3 regions of the Streptomyces corchorusii genome follow, and region 1 is predicted to be linked to each of the others. Evidence: riboswitches for the same ligand, from Rfam matches in the RefSeq annotation. Region 1 holds a riboswitch; each other region holds the start of a gene.
The links. A riboswitch is a leader RNA that binds a small molecule or an ion and turns the genes downstream of it on or off. The one in region 1 is predicted to bind cyclic di-AMP.
Positions count from the first base shown of each region.

Region 1 (7,522 bases):
CACCGATCGGCCGGGACCGGCCGGGTCCGCGACCCCCGCCGCGCCCGACCGGCCCGCCACACAAGCCGCCCGGCCCGCCCGCTACGCAAGCCACCCGGCCCGCCCGGCGCGCCCGTCCGGCGCTCCCCGCCCGGCAACCCCCGCCCCGTAACCCTCCGCGGCGTCAGCCCGACACCACCCGCCCGCTGACCTCGCCCAGTCCCACCCGGCTGCCGTCCGCGCCCGGGGCCCATGCCGACAGGGTGACCACGTCGCCGTCCTCCAGGAAGGTCCGCTTGCCGTCGGGGAGTTCGAGGGGGTCGCGGCCGTTCCAGGTCAGTTCCAGCAGGGAGCCGCGCTGGCGTTCGGTGGGGCCGCTCACCGTGCCGGAGCCGTACAGGTCGCCCGTGCGCAGCGAGGCGCCGTTCACGGTCAGGTGGGCGAGCTGCTGGGCGGCGGTCCAATACATGGTGGAGAAGGGCGGTTCGGAGACCACATGGCCGTTGACCGCGACCGAGATGCGGAGGTCGTAACCGCCGGGCTCGGTGCCGGGCGCCGAGTCGTCCAGGTAGGGCAGCAGCGGATGCGTGCGCTCCGGAGGCGCCACGCGCGCGTGCTCCAGCGCCTCCAGCGGGGTGATCCACGCCGACACCGAGGTGGCGAAGGACTTGCCGAGGAACGGGCCGAGAGGGACGTACTCCCAGGCCTGGATGTCCCGCGCGGACCAGTCGTTCAGCAGGCAGAGCCCGAAGACGTGCTCCCGGAAGTCGCCGAGGGCGACGGGGGTGCCGAGCCGCGACGGCACGCCCACGACGAAGCCGACCTCGGCCTCGATGTCCAGCCTGATCGAGGGGCCGAAGACGGGCGCGGGGTCGGCCGGGCCCTTGCGCTGCCCGGAGGGCCGTACGACGTCCGTGCCGGAGACGACCACGGTGCCGGAGCGGCCGTGGTAACCGATCGGCAGGTGCTTCCAGTTGGGGGTGAGGGAGTCCTCGGCGTCGGGGCGGAAGATCCGGCCGACGTTCCGGGCGTGGTTCTCCGAGGCGTAGAAGTCGACGTAGTCCGCGACCTCGAAGGGAAGGTGCAGGGTCACCTCGGACAGAGGGTGGAACAGCGGCTCGACGACCGCGCGGTGGGCCGGGTCCGTGACCCAGGACGTAAGGGCGCGCCGTACGTCCGACCAGGTGGCGCGGCCGGCGGCCAGCAGCGGGTTGAGGGTGGTCCGGGCGAGCAGCGGCTGGTGGGGCGAGCCGAGCGCGGCGGCTGCGGCGCCCGCGTCGAGGACGTGGTTCCCGAGCCGGACGCCGATCCTCCGCTCCGTGCTGCCGGAGGGCGAGAACACGCCGTAGGGGAGGTTGTGCGGACCGAAGGGGTCGCCCTCGGGGACGTCGAAGGGGGGCATGGGGTGCTGCCTCACTCTCATCCGGGCCACGCATGGCACTGCGTTCCATGTGGTCGGGCCACACGTTACGGCCGAGCCGCGTTTCTTGGGCAGTGCCTCACCGGCTGGCCGCGGCCCACGGCTGCGCATCGCCCACCGAGCCGTCCACGGCGAGCGGTTGGGCGCGGGCGGTACGTAAGTGCGGGGAATGAGAGGTGAGTCGGCGGAGCGTGCTGTCCGTATTCTCTGATCATGGCACCCACCCCGGCATATGCACTGATCGCCACTGACCTGGACGGGACGCTGCTGCGCGGCGACGACACCGTCTCGGACCGGTCCCTCGCCGCGCTCGCGCGGGTGGCACGGGCCGGCGCCCGGCACCTGGTGGTGACGGGCCGCCCGGCCCCGCGGGTGCGACCGCTGCTCGCGGACCTCGGCCGCGCCGGGCTCGCGGTGTGCGGGCAGGGGGCCCAGGTCTACGACGCGGCGACCGACCGTCTGCTGTGGTCGGTCCGGCTGGACCGGGAACTGGCCGAGACGGCGCTCGGCAAGATCGAGGCGGAGGTGGGGCAGGTCTACGCGGCGGTCGACCAGGACGGCGTGGACGGGCTCACGCTCATCGAGCCCGGCTACCGGATGCCCCACCCGACGCTGCCCGCGGTGCGGGTCGGCCGGCGGGACGACCTGTGGTGCGCGCCCATCAGCAAGGTGCTGCTGCGGCACGCCACCCTGTCCGACGACGAGTTGGCGGCCGTGGCCCGTGCGGCGGTGGGCTCGCTCGCGACGGTCACCATGTCGGGGCCGGGCACGGTGGAGCTCCAGCCGTGCGGGGTGACGAAGGCGACCGGGCTGGCGCTGGCCGCCGAACGGCTCGGGATCGCCGCCGAACGGGCCCTCGCCTTCGGCGACATGCCCAACGACATCCCGATGTTCGAATGGGCCGGGCGCGGTGTGGCCATGGCCAACGCCCATCCGGAACTCAAGGCGGTGGCCGACGAGGTCACCTTGTCGAACGAGGACGACGGCATCGCCGTCGTCCTCGAAGGACTCTTCCCGGCCGGCTGACCGGGATGTCAGGAGCGCCCGGCCCGGCCGCCGGTGCCGGTCAGTACGCGCCGAACACGTTGTCGATGGACCCGTACCGCGCGGCCGCGTAGTTGCAGGCGGCGGTGATGTTGGCGACCGGGTCGTAGATGTCGAAGGACGTGCCGGCCACGTGGTACGCCTTGAACGTCGGGTCGATGACCTGGAGCAGGCCCTTGGAGGGGATGCCCTTGGCGGCGTTGGAGTCCCAGAGGTTGATGGCCTTCGGGTTGCCCGAGGACTCGCGGATGATGTTGCGGTAGATGCCGTTGTAGGTACCCGGGATGTGCTTCTCGGCCATGATCGCCAGCGACTCGCGGATCCAGCCGTCGAGGTTGTCCGGGTAGCCGGCGGGGGTGGTGGCCGCCGTGGTGGTGGCGGTGCTGGGGGCCGCGGAGGCGTCGGCCGCGCCGATGAGCGGCAGGGCGAGGACGGCGGCACCGGTGCCGGCGGCGGTGAGCGCGCGGACGAGGCGGTTGTTCCGGGTACGGCGGGGCTGGGCGACAGCAGACATGGGGGCGTTCCTCTCCGGCGCCTGCGAGGTGAGCTGTCGGGTTCGGGCGGGGAGGTGCCCGGCCGTGCTCCTGACGGAGGCATGGCTTCACCCCTAGCCGTCCCGGCGCGGCGTGTGCCGTTCCGGACCGGCGGCTTACCTGGGTCCCCCGCTCCTGCCGTACGAATGAGTTCGTCGATGGGTATGCGGGCGGCGGCAGGATTCGGCGTCCGCCCGACGGCCCGGAACGTATGCGAGAGCACATGTCGGGAACAAGGGCCGGATTCATACAACGTGCGATTTGACCTTGATCGACAGCGTATGGGGTGCTTGATCCTTTGCGGTTGCCAATCCTCAACTCGCCGACAGGGCAAGGAGTCACGGCGGCCGGGCCGAGGGGGCGGGCCGGCCGGGCGCGTGACCCAACTCACGAAATAGCAAACAGTTTCAATTCGGACATGGGGGATTAGGGGGATTCGCGCCTGAAGTCGGGGAGATGGTGGAACCCGGCATATGAGGGGCGTCGTTGCGGAGGTGCGGGCGCGGTGTCCGGATTACTCCTATATGGATAAAAATCCGCTCACACTGTGTGATCAAAACCATGCCGGTCATGATCCGGTATCGCCCGGGCTGGACCGGTGGGCGCTATCGGTGATCGAAAGAGGACCGGATACGCTGACTTGAGTGAGGGCAGCGACCTATCGACAAACCGCGTAATCGCCAGCAGACACCAGCAGACAGGAGACCCCTCGTGACCGTCGTCGGGCCGTTCGGGCTGAGCGTGCGGGACCAGGCTCTGGAAGCCGATGTCCAGGCCGGATTGGCGGCTGTCGAGGAAGGCTTGCTCGAAGCCACCAAGAGCGAGGTCCCGTTCATCACGGGGGCCGCGCAGCACCTCGTGCGGGCGGGCGGGAAGCGGTTCCGGCCACTCCTCGTGATGCTCGCCGCCCAGTTCGGCGACCCCTACGCGCCGGGCGTGGTGCCCTCGGCCGTCGTCGTGGAGCTGACCCATCTGGCCACGCTCTACCACGACGACGTCATGGACGAGGCGGCCGTACGGCGTGGCGTGGACAGCGCCAACACGCGCTGGGGCAACTCCGTCGCGGTCCTCACCGGCGACTTCCTCTTCGCCCGCGCCTCCCAGATCCTCGCCGACCTCGGCCCCGAGGCGGTCCGGGTGCAGGCACTCGCGTTCGAACGGCTCGTCACCGGCCAGATCCTGGAGACCGCGGGTCCCTCGGACGGCCGAGACCCGGTCGAGCACTATCTGGACGTGCTCGCCGGCAAGACGGGCTCCCTGGTGGCGGTGTCGTGCCGGTTCGGCGCGATGATGTCCGGCGCGGACGAGACGGTCGTCGACGTCCTCACCCAGTACGGCGAACGGCTCGGCGTCGCCTTCCAGCTCGCGGACGACGTCCTGGACATCGCCTCCGACTCCCACGAGTCCGGCAAGACCCCGGGCACCGACCTGCGTGAGGGTATCCCGACCCTGCCGGTGCTCCGGCTGCGCGAGCGGGCCGCCCGGCTGGGCCTGCCCGAGGACGTCGCGCTGTGCGAGCTGCTGGACTCCGACCTCAGCGACGACGCCCGGCACGCCCAGGCGCTGGCCGCGCTGCGCGCGCACCCCGCGCTGGAGCAGGCCCGCCGGGACACCGTGCGGTACGCGGAGGAGGCGCGGGCCGCGCTCGCCCCGCTGCGCGAGTGCGATGCCAAGGCGGCGCTGATCGAGCTGTGCGACGCGGTCGTGCACCGCGCCGGCTGACCTGGCCGGTCACCCGGCCGGTCACCCGTACGGGCCCCGGCATCCGGCACGACCCCTACGGGTCGGGTGGAGGAACCACCGCCGGGTGTCATACCGCAGGTGTAGACGGAGTTGGCTCCGAGGTCTGACGCTTGTGCACAGCCGATTTGGTCAGATGGACACCACGGAAATCACCACTCCTCACCGTTTCGGGTGAGAATGGCGGCTCAGGGTGGACCAGCGGAGCAGCGGACCAGCGTGAGGACAGCCGCCGCCGACGACGGAGGTAAGGCACACATGGCACCGTACGAATCCGACGACGCAGTGGGCGCCGCGCACGACGAGCACCCGCGTACCGGCCGGCGCAAGGCCGCCCGGTACGCCGTGCCGGTCGCGGTGGTGGGGGTGGCGGCGGCCACGATCGGGCTGGTCCCGGCGCTCGCCGACTCCGGTGACCCCGACCTGCCGAAGATCAGCGCGCAGCAGCTCATCGAGAAGATCGCCGCGTCGGACGTGCAGCGGCTGTCCGGCACGGTGAAGATCAGCACCGATCTCGGCCTGCCCGACCTCGGCGGCCTGGAGGACGGCCTGATGTCCGGCTCGGGCCGCGGCGGCTCGGGCGACGGCTCCTCCGCCGACCCGCAGGCCAAGCTCACCGAGCTGGTCTCCGGCACGCACACCCTGCGCGTCGCCGCCGACGGCCCGGACCGGCAGAAACTGTCGCTGCTGGAGAGCGGCGCCGAGTACAGCCTCATCCACAACGGCAAGGACGTCTGGGGCTACGACAGCAAGAGCAACGAGGTCTACCACTCCACCGGGGCCGGCTCCGGCAAGGACCGCGAGGGCGAGCCGCCGGCCACCCCCAAGGACTTCGCCGACCAGGCCCTGAAGTCGGTGGACGACACCACGTCCGTCACCGTCGACGGCACCGCGCAGGTCGCCGGGCGCGACGCCTACAAGCTGCTGATCCGGCCCAAGCAGTCCGGCACCACGGTCGGCGCCATCAGCATCGCCGTGGACGCGAAGACCGGCATGCCGCTGAAGTTCACGCTGACCCCGAGCAGCGGCGGCGCCGCCGTCCTCGACGCGGGCTTCACCCAGGTCTCCTTCGCCCGGCCGGCCGCCTCCACGTTCGACTTCACGCCGCCCAAGGGCGCGAAGGTCACCGAGGAGAAGGACGCCCCCGGGGCCCGGGAGCACACCCCGAAGCACGGCGAGGACTTCGCCGGGGGCCTGGCGGGCAAGGACGGGCTGAAGGTGCTGGGCAAGGGCTGGACCTCCGTCGCCACCTTCGACACCGGCGCCAAGGGCGGCCTGCCGACCGGCTCCCAGGGCGGTGACCTCGGCGGCTTCCTCGGTTCGCTGGGCGACCCGGTCTCCGGGAAGTTCGGCAAGGGCACGGTCTTCTCCACCCGCCTGGTCAACGCCCTGATCACCGACGACGGCAAGGTGTACGCGGGCACGGTGACCAAGGAGGCGCTGGTGAAGGCGGCCGACGCGGGGAAGTGACCCCCCGGGCGCACCGCACCGGATGAGACGAACCGGATGAACCGAGGGGAGCCGATGGACGAGCCGTCCGCCACGCAGCCGGAGCCGGGCGACACGACGGCGAGTGTGATCGCCACGCACGGCCTCACCAAGCGCTACCGCGGCGGACAGCTCGCCGTGGACGGTCTGGACCTGACCGTCCCGGCGGGCAGCGTCTTCGGCTTCCTCGGCCCGAACGGCTCCGGCAAGACCACCACGATCCGCATGCTGATGGGCCTGATCGAGCCGACCGCGGGCACCGCCCGGGTGCTCGGCCGGCCCATGCCGCGGGCGGCCCGTACGGTCCTTCCGCAGGTCGGCGCCCTCATCGAGGGCCCCGCTCTGTACGGCTTCCTCTCCGGCCGGGACAACCTGCTGCGCTACGACGCCGCGGACCCGACCGCCGACCCGCGCACCCGGCGCGCCCGTGCCGCCGCGGCGCTGGACCGGGTCGGCCTCGCAGCCGCCGCCGGCAAGAAGGCGAAGGCGTACTCGCTCGGCATGAAGCAGCGTCTGGGACTGGCCGCCGCGCTGCTCCAGCCGCGCAGACTGCTCGTCCTGGACGAGCCCACCAACGGCCTCGACCCGCAGGGCATGCGCGAGATCCGCACCCTCGTCAGGGAGTTGGCCGCCGACGGCACGACCGTCTTCCTCTCCTCCCACCTCCTCGACGAGATCGAGCAGGTGTGCACCCATGCGGCGGTGATGGCGCAGGGCCGGCTCGTCACCCAGGGCGCGGTGGCCGACCTGGCCGCCGGGGCGCGCGACCGGCTGGTGGTGACCACCCCGGACCCGGCCGATGCGGCACGCGTGCTGAAGGAACTGGGCGTCGGGGACGCGACGGCCGACGGGGAGCGGGTCACCGGTGAGCCGCCCGCGCGGGATCTGGCCGACGTGACCGCGGCCCTGGTCACGGCGGGCGTCCGGGTCCGGGGCCTCACCGTCGAACGGGCCTCGCTGGAGGACGCGTTCGTGGCGCTGACGGGGGAGGGCTTCGATGTCGCGGGCTGATGTGCTCCAGGCGGGCGCCGGGCGCCGGCCGAACCCCCTGTGGACCCTCGGGCTGTTGCGCAGCGAGCTGGTCACCACCGTCCGCCGCTGGCGCACGCTGGCCCTGCTCGGGGTGCTGGCCGCGGTGCCGGTGCTGGTCGGGATCGCCGTGAAGATCGAGACGCGGGGCGGCGGGCCGGCGGGCGGCGGCGGCGAGGGCCCGGCGTTCATCTCGCAGATCACCAACAACGGCCTGTTCCTGGTCTTCACCGCGCTGGCCGCGACCCTGCCGTTCTTCCTGCCGATGGCGGTCGGCGTCGTCGCGGGC
Region 1 is NZ_KQ948354.1:556,669-564,190, reverse strand. It holds gene fahA (fumarylacetoacetase) at 164-1,381, opposite strand; gene AQJ11_RS12555 (Cof-type HAD-IIB family hydrolase) at 1,613-2,425, shown strand; gene AQJ11_RS12550 (transglycosylase SLT domain-containing protein) at 2,466-2,957, opposite strand; cyclic di-AMP (ydaO/yuaA leader) riboswitch at 2,963-3,144, opposite strand; gene AQJ11_RS12545 (polyprenyl synthetase family protein) at 3,688-4,698, shown strand; gene AQJ11_RS12540 (LolA family protein) at 4,975-6,186, shown strand; gene AQJ11_RS12535 (ABC transporter ATP-binding protein) at 6,241-7,215, shown strand; gene AQJ11_RS12530 (ABC transporter permease) at 7,202-7,522, shown strand, end outside.

Region 2 (7,522 bases), on a different contig from region 1:
GAACACCGAAGGGCAGCAACACATGGCTGAGCGCCGCGTCAACGTCGGCTGGGCCGAGGGCCTCCACGCCCGCCCCGCCTCCATCTTCGTCCGAGCCGCCACGGCCGCAGGCGTCCCGGTGACGATCGCCAAGGCCGGGGGCAACCCCGTCAACGCGGCCTCCATGCTGGCCGTCCTGGGCCTCGGTGCCCAGGGTGGCGAGGAGATCGTCCTCGCCTCCGACGCTGAGGGCGCCGACGCCGCCCTGGACCGTCTGGCCAAGCTGGTCTCCGAGGGCCTGGAAGAGCTGCCCGAGACCGTCTGAGCGACCACCGCGCAGAGCGCCGGAGCCGCGTTCGCCTTTCGGGGCGGCGCGGCTCCGCCGTATCCGGGACGAAGTCGACCGCACACGGACGCACTCGACCCGATGTGCCGTCGATTCACCGCCCGCAGGCGCCCGGTGAACTCCGCGGAATTACGGCACGATGAATTCGGGGCAGCAGGAAATACCCCGACGGGAAATGCCTCTTCTTTGTATACGGTGCCCTTGTTAATGCCGCGGGCCCGGCATGTTTACGGCATGTTGCGAAGTCCTCACGCGCTCCGTGGCGGGAGAAAACCGCAATCGGTGCGCCCCCGTCGCACGCTCGGCGTGCAGCGCCGTGAGCGCCCGCGCGCGCTCCGCGTCGCCACGCGCCACCGCGTCCACGATGGCACCGTGCTCCGTCCAGGACTCCACCGGGCCGACCGGCGCCTCCACCGTGTACATCCAGGCGATCTTGTGCCGCAACTGGGTGAGCATCGAGGTCAGCGAGGTGCTGCCGGAGGCCTGGGCCAGCGTCTCGTGGAACCAGCCGCCCAGCGAGCGCAGGTCCTCGTTGCTGCCCCTGCGGGCCCGCTCCTGGCCCAGCCGGACCAGACCGCGCAGCACTTTCAGGTGCGCCTCGGTGCGCCGCTGGGCGGCCCGGGCGGCGCCCAGCGGCTCCAGCAGCGTCCGCATCTCCAGCAGGTCGGCGGCCTCCTGCTCGGTCGGCTCGGCCACGCACGCGCCCGCGTGCCGGCGCGTCACCACGAAGCCCTCGGCCTCCAGGGTGCGCAGGGCCTCGCGCACGGGGACGCGCGAGACGCCGTAGCGGCGGGCCAGGACTTCCTCGGTGAGGCGGCTGCCGCGCTCGTAGACACCCGCGACGATGTCGTCCCGGATGGCCGTGCACACCGAGTGCGCCGGAATACGCATGACCGACCTCCGTCTTAATCCCCGTGAAACGTCGACGATGGACGCGTGTTCCGAGACTCTATTCCAACGAACCGGAATTTCCGACGGCGGACCCTAATCCATGGCGATTTTTTGGACAGCGGATCCGGCGGACACCGTGAAAAACGGCGAAAGCCCCGGCTCGGTGAGCCGGGGCCTCGGACAGCCGTGCGGTCGGTGTCAGACGTGCACGCCGTGCTTGCGGAGGTAGGCGACGGGGTCGACGTCCGAGCCGTACTCGGGGGTCGTGCGCACCTCGAAGTGGAGGTGCGGACCGGTGACGTTGCCGGTGGCGCCGGACAGGCCGATCTGCTGGCCCGGGACGACCTTCTGGCCCACCGCGACCCCGATGGACGACAGGTGGCCGTACTGGGTGTACATGCCGTCGGCCATGCGGATCACGACCTGGTTGCCGTACGCGCCGCCCCAGCCCGCGGAGACGACCGTGCCGGAGCCCACCGCGTGGACGGCCGTGCCGCTGGCCGCGTGGAAGTCGATGCCGGTGTGCGCACCGGAGGACCACAGGGAGCTGCTGGCCCGGTAGGCGGTGGAGACGTAGGAGTGCACGATGGGGGCCACGAAGGCGTTCAGCCGCTTGCGCTCCGCCTCCCGGGCCGCCCGGGCCTTGGCGGCGCGGACCTCCTCGGCCCGCTTCGCCGCCGCCTTCGCCGCGGCCTCCTCGGCCGCCTTCTGTTCGGCGGCCTGCTGCTGCGCGGCGGCCTGCGCGTCGATCTCGTCGGCGACGTCCTCGGACACGGCGACGACCGGGGTGAGGCCGGTCTGCTCCGTGGATGTCTCGGCGGCGAGCGCCGGGGAGGCGGCGAGGGTGCCGATCACACCGGTGGTGGTGAGGGCCGCGACGCCGGCCGCCTGGACGGTGGTCCGCTTGACCCGGCCGGGCTTGCGGTGCTTCCCGGTGGCGCACATGAACGCCATGAAGTGGCTGGTCCTTTCCTTCCCTCTCGCCTACCGGGTTAGCTGACGGGTTCGGAGCAGGAAGGTCTCCTACGGGCCCCCTCGCAGCAGCGCGGGCGCCCGATTCACCCCAGGGACGGTGGGTCCCCGGCTCCCCTGGCTCGCGCCGTACGGGGACTCGGCGATGACTGTCCGGTGCCGCGGGTGCGGCGCACTGCCTGACGAACAGCCCGGACGAAACTACGCAAGCACGCTGTCAATCCTCAAACACATCCCGGATTTTGTAGCGCATCCCACAGGGCAGACAGGCAACCTCCGCCCCAAAACGGGCATCTGGCGGACGGAGTGGAACAGCGTGGGGCCCTGACGACCCGTAGGTCGCCAGGGCCCCACGCGCGCGTGCCGTCGTCCGGCCGCCACCGCGGTCGCCTACTCGGCCGCCACCACGGTCACTTCACCGATGCCCAGCGCCTCCACCGGCGCCTTGATCTGCGACGCGTCCCCGACGAGGACGGTCACCAGGCGGTCCACCGGGAAGGCGTTCACCACGGCCGCGGTGGCCTCCACCGTGCCCGTGGCCGCCAACTGCTGGTACAGCCTCGCCTGGAAGTCGTCGGGCAGATGCTGCTCGACCTGGTCCGCCAGCGTGCTCGCGACGGCCGCCGCGGTCTCGTACTTCAGCGGCGCCACACCGACCAGGTTCTGCACGGCGACGTCCCGCTCGGCGTCGGTCAGACCGTCCGCCGCGACCGTGCGCAGCACCTTCCACAGGTCGTCCAGCGCCGGGCCGGTGTTCGGGGTGTCCACGGAGCCGCTGATGGCGAGCATCGCCGCGCCCGTGCCGTCCGGCGCGGACCGCAGGACCTGCCCGAAGGACCGCACGCCGTAGGTGTAGCCCTTCTCCTCGCGCAGCACCCGGTCCAGGCGGGAGGTGAGGGTGCCGCCGAGGCAGTACGTGCCGAGCACCTGGGCGGGCCACACCCGGTCGTGCCGGTCGGGACCGATCCGGCCGATGAGCAGCTGGGTCTGGACCGCGCCGGGCCGGTCCACGATGACCACGCGCCCGGTGTCGTCGGCGGTCACCGGCGGCACCGGCCGGGGCTCGCCCGGGGTGCCGGTCCAGGCGCCCAGGGTGTCGCCCAGCAGCGCGTCCAGGTCGGCGCCGGTCAGGTCGCCGACGACGACCACGGTGGCCGTGGCGGGCCGCACATGACGGTCGTAGAAGGCGCGTACGGCCGCCTCGTCGATCTTCTCGACCGTCTCCTCGGTGCCCTGGCGCGGACGGGACATGCGCGAGGTCGCCGGGAACAGCTCCTTGGAGAGCTCCTTGGCGGCCCGGCGGGAGGGGTTGGCCAGCTCGTGCGGGATCTCGTCCAGGCGGTTGCGGACCAGCCGCTCGACCTCGCTCGCGGCGAAGGCGGGCGCGCGCAGGGCGTCGGCGAGCAGGCCGAGGCCCTTGGCCAGGCGGGAGGCCGGGACCTCCAGGCTGAGCCGCACGCCGGGGTGGTCGGCATGCGCGTCGAGGGTGGCGCCCGCGCGCTCCAGCTCGGCGGCGAACTCCTCGGCGGAGTGCTTGTCGGTGCCCTCGGAGAAGGCCCGCGCCATGATCGTGGCGACGCCGTCCAGGCCGGCCGGCTCGGCGTCCAGCGGCGCGTCCAGCAGCACCTCGACGGCGACGACCTGCTGGCCCGGGCGGTGGCAGCGCAGCACGGTCAGGCCGTTGTCCAGCGTGCCGCGCTCGGGCGCCGGGAACGCCCACGGCTTGGCCTCGCCGGGCCGCGGCTGGGGGTGGAAGTCCATGGTGGCGAGCTCGGTCACTTGGCCGTCTCCTCGTTCTCGGTCTCGTCGCGGCCCGCCTCGACGGTCGCTTCCTGCTCCGGGTCCTCGGGGACCCCGGCGTCCGGGACGGACTCCGGGGACTTCGGCTCGTAGACGAGGACCGCGCGGTTGTCGGGCCGCAGACGGGCCTTGGCGACCTCCTGGACCTCCTGCGGGGTCACCTCCAGGACGCGCTTGACCGCGGTCAGGGCGAGCTGCGGGTCGCCGAACAGGACCGCGTACCGGCACAGTTCGTCGGCGCGGCCGGCGACCGTGCCGAGCCGGTCCAGCCACTCGCGCTCCAGCTGGGCCTGGGCGCGCTCCATCTCCTCGGCCGTGGGGCCCTCCGCGGCGAACCGGGCCAGCTCCTCGTCGATGGCGGCCTCGATGACCGGCACCTCGACGTCACCGGAGGTCTTCACGTCCAGCCAGCCCATGGAGGGAGCGCCGGCCAGTCGCAGCAGACCGAAGCCGGCCGCGACGGCCGTCCGGTCCCGGCGCACCAGCCGGTTGTACAGGCGGGAGGACTCTCCGCCGCCCAGGACGGTCAGGGCGAGGTCGGCCGCGTCGCACGCGCGCGTGCCGTCGTGCGGGAGCCGGTAGGCGGCCATCAGGGCACGCGCCGGGACCTCCTCCACGACGACCTCGCGCAGCTGCTCGCCGATGACGTCCGGCAGGGAGCCGTCGCGGGGGGCGGGCTTGCCGTCGTGGGACGGGATGGAGCCGAAGTACTTCTCGATCCACGCGAGCGTCTGCTGGGGGTCGATGTCGCCGACCACGGAGAGCACCGCGTTGTTCGGCGCGTAGTAGGTGCGGAAGAACTGGCGGGCGTCCTCCAGGGTGGCCGCGTCCAGGTCCGCCATCGAGCCGATCGGCGTGTGGTGGTAGGGGTGGCCCTCCGGGTAGGAGAGCGCGGTCAGCTTCTCGAAGGCGGTGCCGTACGGCACGTTGTCGTAGCGCTGGCGGCGCTCGTTCTTGACGACGTCCCGCTGGTTCTCCATGGACTCGTCGTCCAGGGCGGCCAGCAGCGAGCCCATGCGGTCGGCCTCCAGCCAGAGCGCCAGCTCCAGCTGGTGGGCGGGCATGGTCTCGAAGTAGTTGGTCCGCTCGAAGCTGGTGGTGCCGTTCAGCGAGCCGCCGGCGCCCTGCACCAGCTCGAAGTGGCCGTTCCCCTTGACCTGCGCGGAGCCCTGGAACATCAGGTGCTCGAAGAGGTGAGCCAGGCCGGTACGCCCCTTGACTTCGTGGCGTGAGCCGACGTCGTACCAGAGGCAGACCGCCGCCACCGGGGTCAGGTGGTCCTCGGAGAGCACCACGCGCAGACCGTTGGCCAGGCGGTGCTCGGTCGCTGTCAGGCCCCCGGAGCCTGCCTCGGCTGTGGTCGTGTGACCCATGGGCATGTACGTCCCTTCGCGAGCGGAGGCGGTTGATGGAAACCGCGGTTTTCCTGCCGTTCCTGCCACTGTATGCAAAGCGTGCGGGGCCTCGGCGAAGTTCCCGCGGGGCGTACGCCCACAGCGGATCCCGTGACCCGCCCGGGACCCGCTCCCGGCTCCCGGCGGGGCCTTGGGAACCGGGTCGCGGCACGGGTTGTCACTGCCTCGGTCCACAATGGTCGGCGTCAGTTCCGTCCATCCTTTCAGCAAGGAGCCGGCAGCGATGGCCCGCCGCAGCACGAAGACCCCGCCGCCCGACGATTCGTTCGAGGAGAGGATCCTCGACATCGACGTCGTGGACGAGATGCGTGGCTCCTACCTGGAGTACGCGTACTCGGTCATCTACTCGCGCGCCCTGCCGGACGCCCGCGACGGCCTGAAGCCGGTGCACCGCCGCATCGTGTACCAGATGAACGAGATGGGCCTGCGCCCCGAACGCGGCTATGTGAAGTGCGCCCGTGTCGTCGGCGAGGTCATGGGCAAGCTGCACCCGCACGGCGACGCGTCGATCTACGACGCCCTGGTGCGCATGGCGCAGCCCTTCTCCATGCGCGTGCCGCTGGTCGACGGCCACGGCAACTTCGGCTCGCTGGGCAACGACGACCCGCCGGCCGCCATGCGGTACACCGAGTGCCGGATGGCCGAGGCGACGAGCCTGATGACCGAGTCGATCGACGAGGACACGGTCGACTTCGCGCCGAACTACGACGGCCAGGAGCAGGAGCCGGTGGCGCTGCCCGCCGCCTTCCCGAACCTGCTGGTCAACGGCTCCTCGGGCATCGCGGTCGGCATGGCGACGAACATGCCGCCGCACAACCTGCGCGAGGTCATCGCCGCCGCCCGCCACCTGATCCGCAACCCGAACGCGGACCTGGACGCGCTGATGAAGCACGTCCCCGGCCCGGACCTGCCCACCGGCGGCCGGATCGTCGGCCTGGACGGCATCCGGGACGCGTACGCGACCGGCCGCGGCACCTTCAAGATGCGCGCGACCGTCTCGGTCGAGACGGTCACCGCCCGCCGCAAGGGCCTGGTGGTCACCGAGCTGCCGTTCACGGTCGGCCCCGAGAAGGTCATCGCGAAGATCAAGGACCTGGTCAACGCGAAGAAGGTCCAGGGCATCGCCGACGTCAAGGACCTCACCGACCGCGAGCACGGCCTGCGCCTGGTCATCGAGATCAAGAACGGCTTCGTGCCGGAGGCGATCCTGGAGCAGCTGTACAAGCTGACCCCGATGGAGGAGTCCTTCGGCATCAACAACGTCGCCCTGGTCGACGGCCAGCCGCTCACCCTGGGCCTGAAGGAGCTGCTGGAGGTCTACCTGGACCACCGCTTCGACGTGGTCCGGCGCCGCAGCGAGTTCCGCCGCGGCAAGAAGCGCGACCGGCTGCACCTGGTCGAGGGCCTGTTGACCGCGCTGGTCGACATCGACGAGGTCATCCGGATCATCCGGTCCAGTGAGAACTCCGCGCAGGCCAAGGAGCGCCTGATCGAGCGCTTCTCGCTGAGCGAGGTGCAGACGCAGTACATCCTCGACACGCCGCTGCGCCGGCTCACCAAGTACGACCGGATCGAGCTGGAGGCGGAGAAGGACAAGCTCACCGCGGAGATCGAGGAGCTGACCCGGATCCTGGAGTCGGACGTGGAGCTGCGCAAGCTGGTCTCGGCCGAACTGGCCGCCGTGGCGAAGAAGTTCGGCACCGACCGGCGCACGGTCCTGCTGGAGTCCGCGGGCGCCCCGGCGGCCACCGTCCCGCTCCAGGTGGCCGACGACCCGTGCCGGGTGCTGCTGTCCTCGACGGGGCTGCTGGCGCGTACGGCGACCGACGAGCCGTTCCCGGAGGCGGCGGGCGCCAAGCGCGTCAAGCACGACGTGATCGTCTCGGCGGTGCCGGCGACCGCGCGCGGGGTGATCGGCGCGGTGACCTCGGAGGGCCGGCTGCTGCGGATCAACGTGGTCGACCTGCCGCAGCTGCCCGAGCAGGCCGGCGCGCCGAATCTCTCCGGAGGTGCCCCGCTGGCGGAGTTCGTCTCCCTGGAGGACGACGAGACGGTGGTCTGCCTGACCACGCTGGACGAATCGTCCCCGGGTCTCGCGCTCGGCACCGAGCAGGGCGTC
Region 2 is NZ_KQ948361.1:221,445-228,966, forward strand. It holds gene AQJ11_RS28195 (HPr family phosphocarrier protein) at 23-304, shown strand; gene AQJ11_RS28200 (GntR family transcriptional regulator) at 530-1,216, opposite strand; gene AQJ11_RS28205 (M23 family metallopeptidase) at 1,415-2,170, opposite strand; cyclic di-AMP (ydaO/yuaA leader) riboswitch at 2,183-2,343, opposite strand; gene AQJ11_RS28210 (M16 family metallopeptidase) at 2,579-3,967, opposite strand; gene AQJ11_RS28215 (M16 family metallopeptidase) at 3,964-5,367, opposite strand; gene AQJ11_RS28220 (DNA gyrase/topoisomerase IV subunit A) at 5,627-7,522, shown strand, end outside.
Region 2: another riboswitch for cyclic di-AMP. It lies ahead of AQJ11_RS28205 (M23 family metallopeptidase); the one in region 1 lies ahead of AQJ11_RS12550 (transglycosylase SLT domain-containing protein).

Region 3 (7,522 bases), on a different contig from region 1:
GGCGCCGCCGAGATGGTGAAGTTCTGCGCCGAGTACGGCATCGCGCACGCCGTCACCGGCAAGCTGATCGTCGCCACCGAGCGGGACGAGCTGCCACGGCTGCACGCGCTGGTGCAGCGGGGGCGGGAGAACGGCATCCCGGTGCGGGAGCTGGGACCCGCGCAGATCACCGAGTACGAACCTCAGGTGCGCGGCCTCGCCGCCATACACGTCGGTACGACCGGGGTGTGCGACTTCGTGGGCGTCGCGGGCGAGCTGGCGCGGGCCTCCGGGGCGGAGATCCGCTACGGCGCCCGGGTCGTGCGCGTGGACCGGCGGCCGGAGCGGGGCGTGGCCGTGCTCACCGCGGCCGGGGACGTCGTACGCGCGCGCGTGCTGGTGAACTGCGCCGGGCTGCACTGCGACGAGGTGGCGCGGCTGACCGGCGACGACCCCGAGGTGCGGATCGTGCCGTTCCGCGGGGAGTACTACGAGCTGGCGCGGCCGGAACTGGTGCGGGGGCTGGTGTACCCGGTGCCGGACCCGGCGTTCCCGTTCCTCGGGGTGCATCTGACGCGCGGGATCGACGGGGGCGTGCACATCGGGCCCAACGCGGTGCCGGCGCTCGCCCGTGAGGGGTACGACTGGGGGGTCGTACGGCCCCGGGAGCTGGCCGGGACGGTCGCGTGGCCGGGGTCCTGGGCCATCGCCCGGCGGCACTGGCGGTACGGCGCCGGCGAGCTGCGCCGGTCAGTGTCCAAGGGCGCGTTCCTGGAGGCCGTGCGAAGACTGCTGCCCGCGGTGGAGGCCGGGGACCTGGTGCGGGCCCCGGCCGGGGTGCGGGCGCAGGCGGTGCTGCGGGACGGGACGCTGGTGGACGACTTCCTGATCCGGGAGGGGGCGCGGGCGGTGCACGTGCTGAACGCGCCCTCGCCGGCGGCCACGGCTTCGCTGCCGATCGGGCGGGAGATCGGGCGCCGGGCGCTGGCGATGCTCGGCTCGCTGTAGTGGCCCGTGGGCACCCGTAAAATCGGTCGTACTGTGTCTGACTCCCTGAACGCCCCCGCCCCGCGCCCGGCCCCCCACAGCCCCGGTGCCCCCGTCCGGCACACCCGGGCCAAGGGCGAGCCGCGCTTTCCCGACGGGCCCAAGGCCGATCCGGCCGGGTCGCACTTCGAACGGCGGATCCGGAGCTTCCAGCCGCGGCGGAGCCGGGTGACGGCCGGGCAGGCCGACGCGTTGCAGCGGCTGTGGCCCACGTGGGGGCTGGACATCGACGGGCAGCGGGTGATCGACCTCGGCGAGCTGTTCGGCAACGACCGGCCCGTGGTCCTGGAGATCGGGTTCGGGATGGGCGAGGCCACCGCGCGGATGGCCGCGGGCGACCCGGACACCAACATCCTGGCCGTCGACGTGCACACCCCCGGCCAGGGGAACCTGCTGGGTCTCGCCGAACGCAGCGGCCTGTCCAACGTCCGGGTGGGCAACGGCGACGCGATCATCCTGCTCCGCGAGATGCTCCGCGCGGACTCGCTGGACGGGCTGCGCGTCTACTTCCCCGACCCCTGGCCCAAGAAGCGGCACCACAAGCGGCGGCTCATCCAGCCCGAGTTCCTGACGCTCGCCGCGTCCCGGATGAGGCCCGGCGCGCTCCTGCACTGCGCGACCGACTGGGAGCCGTACGCCGAGCAGATGCTGGAGGTGCTCACCGCGCACCCCGGCTTCGAGAACACCCAGGCGGACGGCGGCTTCGCACCACGCCCGGAGTTCCGGCCACTGACCCGTTTCGAGGGACAGGGACTGGACAAGGGACATGTGGTGAACGACCTGCTGTTCCGGCGCGTCCCGCACACCACCGCTGAGCAGGACCGATAATCCGTTCCAGCCCCTCGTCCCGCCACCGTTAGGGTCGATGCCGTGGCCACCAGTCCTCCGTTTCCGACGTATCCCCCGAGTCCCGGCGGCGGTGTGCTCCACCACCCGCACTGGTGGCAGCGCAGGTGGGTGCGGTACGGAGCACTGAGTTCCCTGCTGGCCCTGTCCGGCCTGGTCATCCTCGCGCTCGTACGGCGGCAGACCGGCACGGAGGGCTTCCTCGTCGGTCTCGGGCTCGCCGTGCTGCCCGTGCCCTGGCTGATGGCCGCCTTCCGGTGGCTGGACCGGGTGGAGCCGGGCCCCTGGCGGAACCTGGTCTTCTCCTTCGCCTGGGGGGCCTGTGCGGCGGCGCTGATAGCCATCGTGGCCAACAGCTTCGCGACCAAGTGGATCGCCACCTCGACCGCGGATCCGGCCAGTGCCGACACGCTCGGCGCCACCGTGATAGCCCCCATCGTGGAGGAGTCCGCGAAGGCCGCCGCCGTCCTGCTGGTGTTCCTCTTCCGCCGGCGTGACTTCACCGGGATCGTGGACGGGGTGGTGATAGCGGGCGTCACCGCCACCGGGTTCGCGTTCACCGAGAACATCCTCTATCTCGGTACGGCCTTCGGGACCGACCAGCTCACCGGCGACCGCGGCATCGCCTCCGTCACCGCCGCCACCTTCTTCGTGCGCATCGTGATGTCCCCGTTCGCGCACCCCCTGTTCACCGTCCTCACCGGCATCGGCTTCGGCGTCGCCGCGCTGTCCGCCGAGCGGCAGCACGCGCGGCGGGTGCTGCTGCCGGTCTGCGGGCTGCTGCTGGCGATGGGCATGCACGCCTTCTGGAACGGCTCCTCCACCTTCGGCGAGTACGGCTTCTTCGCCGTCTACGGCGCCTTCATGGTGCCCGCGTTCGCGGTGGTGACCTGGCTCGCGATCCGGACCCGGCAGCGGGAGCTGCGGACCGTGCGGGCGGAGCTGCCCACGTATGTGCTGGCCGGGTGGCTGGGGCCGGCCGAGCCGTTCGCGCTCGGGTCGATGCGGGCGCGCCGGATGGCCCGGGACTACGCCCGCCACCACCACGGGCGCCAGGCGGCGCGGGAGGTGGCCCGGTACGAGGCGTGCGCGACCTCGCTGGCGTTCCTGCGGCACCGGGGGCGGAAGGGCAAGGCCGGGCCCGACTTCGTCGTCCGGGAGCGTGAGCTGCTGGACGAGCTGTGGCGGCGCAGGGATGTGGCCCGGCCCGCGTTGGAGTACGCGAGCAGGGCGTCCGTTCCGCCGCCCGGCCAGTGGGGGGCGGCGGCGCCGTACGGGTATCCGGCGGTGCCGTACCCCGCGTACAACCCGTACCGGACGTAGTCACGGGGGCTGACGGGGGTCCTCCGGCACCGCCGGGCCGCACCGTCGCGCGGGGGACGGGCTAGGCGGACGCCTCCGTCAGGCGGGCCACCTCGGTCTCCGTCAGCTTCAGCTCCGCCACCCCCAGCAGCGCCGGAAGCTGTTCCACCGTCCTCGCCGAGGCGATCGGGGCCGTGACCGTGGGCTGGGCGGCGAGCCAGGCCAGGGCGACCGTGGCGACCGGGGCCTCGTGGGCCGCGGCGATCTCGTCCAGGGCCGCGAGGACCTTCTGGCCGCGCTCGGACTCCGCGTGCTTCTGCGCTCCTTCGGCGCGGGCGCTGTCGACGGTCTTGCCGGGCCGGTACTTGCCGGTGAGGAAGCCCGAGGCGAGGGAGAAGTACGGGACGGCGGACAGGCCCTCGCGGGCGACGAGGTCCTGCAACGGGCCCTCGTAGGTGTCCCGGGAGACCAGGTTGTAGTGCGGCTGGACGGCGACGTAGCGGGCGAGGCCCTCGCGGTCGGAGAAGTCCAGGGAGGCCCGCAGCCGCTCGGGGCTGATGTTGGAGGCGGCGATGTGCCGCACCTTTCCGGCCTTCACCAGCTCGTCCAGCGCGCCGATGATCTCCTCGACCGGCACCTCGGGCTTGTCGTAGTGGGTGTAGTAGAGGTCGATGTGGTCGGTGCCCAGGCGGCGCAGGGAGGCGTCGGCGGCGGCCTTGATGTTGGCGGCGGACAGGCCCTGGTACTCGGGGTGCTGGCTGACCTTGGTGGCGATGACGACCTCGGAGCGGTTGCCGCGGGCCTTGACCCACTTGCCGATGATCGTCTCCGACTCGCCGCCCTGGTTGCCCTCGATCCAGGCGGAGTAGGAGTCGGCGGTGTCGACGAAGTTGCCGCTCGCCGCGGTGTAGGCGTCGAGAACGGCGAAGGAGGTCTGTTCGTCGGCGGTCCAGCCGAACACGTTGCCGCCGAGGGAGAGCGGGAAGACCTCAAGATCGGAAGAACCGAGTTTACGAAGTGACGTCATACGTCATGTCAACACCGGCGGTGGGTGATCGCATCCCACCGCCGGGGCCGAGTTCCCGCCAAGTTCCCGCGAGGGGCGGGCCGTCAGGGGGTGAGGCCCTTGTCGCGCAGCCACGCCATCGGGTCGATGCCGGTGGGCTGGCCGTCGGGGTGGACCTCCATGTGGAGGTGCGGGCCGGTGACGTTGCCGGTCGCGCCGACGCGGCCGATGACCTCGCCGGTGGCCACCTTCTGGCCGACGGAGACGCTGATCGAGGACTGGTGGCAGAACCACAGCTCGGTGCCGTCGTCCAGGGTGAGGATCGTGCGGTAGCCGTAGGAGCCGGCCCAGCCCGCCTCGGTGATCGTGCCGCTGTGCACGGCCTTGATCAGGGTTCCGGTGGGTGCGGCGAAGTCGAGGCCGGTGTGGTAGCCGGAGGACCACATCCCGCCGGCCTGGCCGAAGGTCGAGGTGATCGTGTACGAGGAGGTGGGCAGCGTGTACTGCTCGGCCAGCTTCGCCAGCCGCTCCTCCTCGGCCTTCTTCTCGGCGGCGGCCTCCGCCTTCTCCTTGGCCGCGGCGGCCTTGGCGGCGGCCTCCTTCTCGGCCTGGGCGGCGGCGTCGGCGCTCTGCTTCTCGGCCGCGGCGACCGCGGCGGCGGTGGCCTTGCTCTCGGCCTGGCCCTGCTGCTGCTCGGCCTGGGCCATGATCCGGTTGCGCAGCGCCTCGCCCGCGTCGGCGCCGTCCTCGCCGGCGGCCGTGGTCACGCCGACGGTGCTCAGCGTGGCCGTGGCGGCCTGGGCCGGCTGGTGGTCGGCGGAGTCGTCGCCGAAGAGGGAGCCGACCGAGGGCAGGTCCGGCAGGGAGATGGAGACCGGCGGCTTGCCGGTGTTGGCGCTGGCCATGCCGCCCGCGCCGACCGCGGCCATGACGCCGACGCCCAGGACGGTGGAGCTGCGCGCGAAGCCGCCGCGCTGCTTGGCGACGCGGTGCCGGCCGCGCACCGGGGCGACGGACTCCTCGGTGGGGTTCCACTCCTCCCAGGGGCCCTCCTCGGCCTGGTAGGCGCCGTACCCGAAGGTCTCGGGCTCGCGCTGTGCCGGTATGAACGGGGCTTCTGGGACAGGCCGGTTGGACGCCACGCGGGCGTACTCCTTTCCTTCCTTTCGCCTACCGGGTTAGCTGACGGGTTCGGAGCAGGAAGGTCTCCTACGCGCGTATACCGGTCGTGGACTCCGTGAGTTCACGGCGGCATCCGCGTGATTCACCCCAGGGTGGTGGTTCCCCGGCTCCCTTGCGGGATTCGGCGTGTGCGCACGGAGCCGCCTCTTGTGACGGCTGTGACGACCGCGCTGCGTTATCGAACGTTAATAGACTTGCCAGTCACTTTCCAAGCCGTTCGGCTTGATCATTCGCGTCTTTACCGGCGGAGTTATCGGCCACTACCCCGTCAAAGCGGGCGAGTTGACCGGGCGCCGGCCCGGTTCAGCAGTCACCTTCGGTTTTGATGGTGACTCAGATGTTATGCGGACGGCGCTCGCCCGGTGACCGTCGGTGACGTCGCGGGCCGTCGTACGGCGAGGAGCGCCATGTCGTCGGTCATGCCGCCCCCGGAGTGCCGGCGCACCTCCTCGGCGAGCCGGCCGACCAGCGCCGCCGGGCCGGGGAAGGTGCGCCCCGCGAGCCGCCGTGCGGGGTCGTAGAACCGGCCGTGGGCGTCCCGGGCCTCGGACAGGCCGTCGGTGTGGAACAGCAGGGTCGCGCCGCTCGGGAAGGCGGTCTCGGTGGCCCGGTCCGGCCACAGGCCGAGGTCGCCCATGCCGAGCGGCAGCGCGGGCTCGGCGGGGGCCAGGGTGCGCAGGGTGCCGTCGGCGTGCAGCAGCAGCGGTGGCGGATGGCCGCGGTTGACGATCCGTACGACGCCGTCGCCGTGCGGGAGTTCGGCGAGGACCGCGGTGGTGAACCCCTCGAAGGCGTCGATCCCGTCGCGCCGGGTGCCCTCGCGGGCCAGCGCCCGCTCCAGTCGCTCGGCGACCGCCTCCAGCGTGGCCTCCTGCTCGGCCGCCTCCCGGAACGCGCCGATCACCACGGCCACCGCGGCGACCGCGCCCATGCCCTTGCCGCGCACGTCCCCGACGACCAGCCGGACGCCGTACGGGCTGTCCTGCACCGCGTACAGGTCGCCGCCGATGAACGCGTCCTGCCGTGCCGCCTCGTAGCAGGCGGCGATCTCGTAGCCGCCGATCCGCTCGTCCGGCTCCGGCAGGACGGCCCGCTGGGCGGCCTCGGCGATCTCCCGGGCGGAGGCGAGCCGCCGGTCGCCGCGGCGGACCACCCGGTTGATGGCGACGGCCAGCAGGGCGACCGTCGCGACGGTGACCACGTCGGTGAGGGTGCCCACGGCCGGATGGACCCCGGCGTCGGTGTGCACGGCGTAGGCGGCGGCGAGGGAGGCGAGGCCGGTCAGGACGGTGGTGCGCAACGACGACAAGGGCGCGGCGACCAGCGGGGCCGCGGTGAAGAACGGGACGGCCGTGAAGTCGTCCGGGGCGAGCAGGCCGTACAGGACACCGCAGACGATGAGCAGGGCGGGCAGGGTGCGGGCCAGGGCACGGGGGCCCGGACGGCGGCGGGCGCGCACCGGCACCGGTGCGTCCCCGAGGCCCGGGTCGGGCACGGGGTCGCCGGGAAGCCGGCCGCCCGCCCTGGCGTACGGGCTCTCCTCCACCTTTCCAGGGCGCACCGCGTGTCTCCCGGTTGTCCGACGTACCTCCAGGTTTCCGGGCCCCGGAGCGGGCGGCGACCGGTGTGGGCCGAAAGGGGTGTGCGAGCGGTCCCGCGCATGGCGTACACTGGAGTCACAACGACGCGGGGTGGAGCAGCTCGGTAGCTCGCTGGGCTCATAACCCAGAGGTCGCAGGTTCAAATCCTGTCCCCGCTACTGAAGACTCAGGGCCCGGAATCCAGCGGATTCCGGGCCCTGAGTCGTTTCCGGCCCCGGGCCGGGCGGGCGCTCACAGCAAGTGGGCGTTCGGCGCCTTGGCGAGCTCCTCCAGCTCGGGAAGCACGACGACCCGCGCGCCCCCCGCGACCAGGACCCCGCTTCCGTCGGCCCCCGCCACGAACGTGTCCGGCTCACGCCACGCGGTGACCACCCTGCGCACCCCGGCCCGGAGGATCAGCTCGGCACAGGGCGCCGGCCGGGACGCGCGCCGGGCGCAGGGCTCCAGGCTGCTGTACACCGTGGCGCCGGTGATCCGCGCGTCGGCGGGAGCGATCTTCGCGAGCGCCGCCTCCTCCGCGTGCACGACCGGATCGGCGCCCTCGCGGGAGTACCCCCGC
Region 3 is NZ_KQ948386.1:2,146-9,667, reverse strand. It holds gene lhgO (L-2-hydroxyglutarate oxidase) at 1-987, shown strand, start outside; gene trmB (tRNA (guanosine(46)-N7)-methyltransferase TrmB) at 1,021-1,854, shown strand; gene AQJ11_RS44265 (PrsW family intramembrane metalloprotease) at 1,897-3,195, shown strand; gene AQJ11_RS44260 (aldo/keto reductase) at 3,257-4,201, opposite strand; gene AQJ11_RS44255 (M23 family metallopeptidase) at 4,285-5,322, opposite strand; cyclic di-AMP (ydaO/yuaA leader) riboswitch at 5,333-5,499, opposite strand; gene AQJ11_RS44250 (PP2C family protein-serine/threonine phosphatase) at 5,703-6,923, opposite strand; tRNA gene AQJ11_RS44245 (tRNA-Met) at 7,048-7,121, shown strand; gene AQJ11_RS44240 (dihydrofolate reductase family protein) at 7,195-7,522, opposite strand, start outside.
Region 3: another riboswitch for cyclic di-AMP. It lies ahead of AQJ11_RS44255 (M23 family metallopeptidase); the one in region 1 lies ahead of AQJ11_RS12550 (transglycosylase SLT domain-containing protein).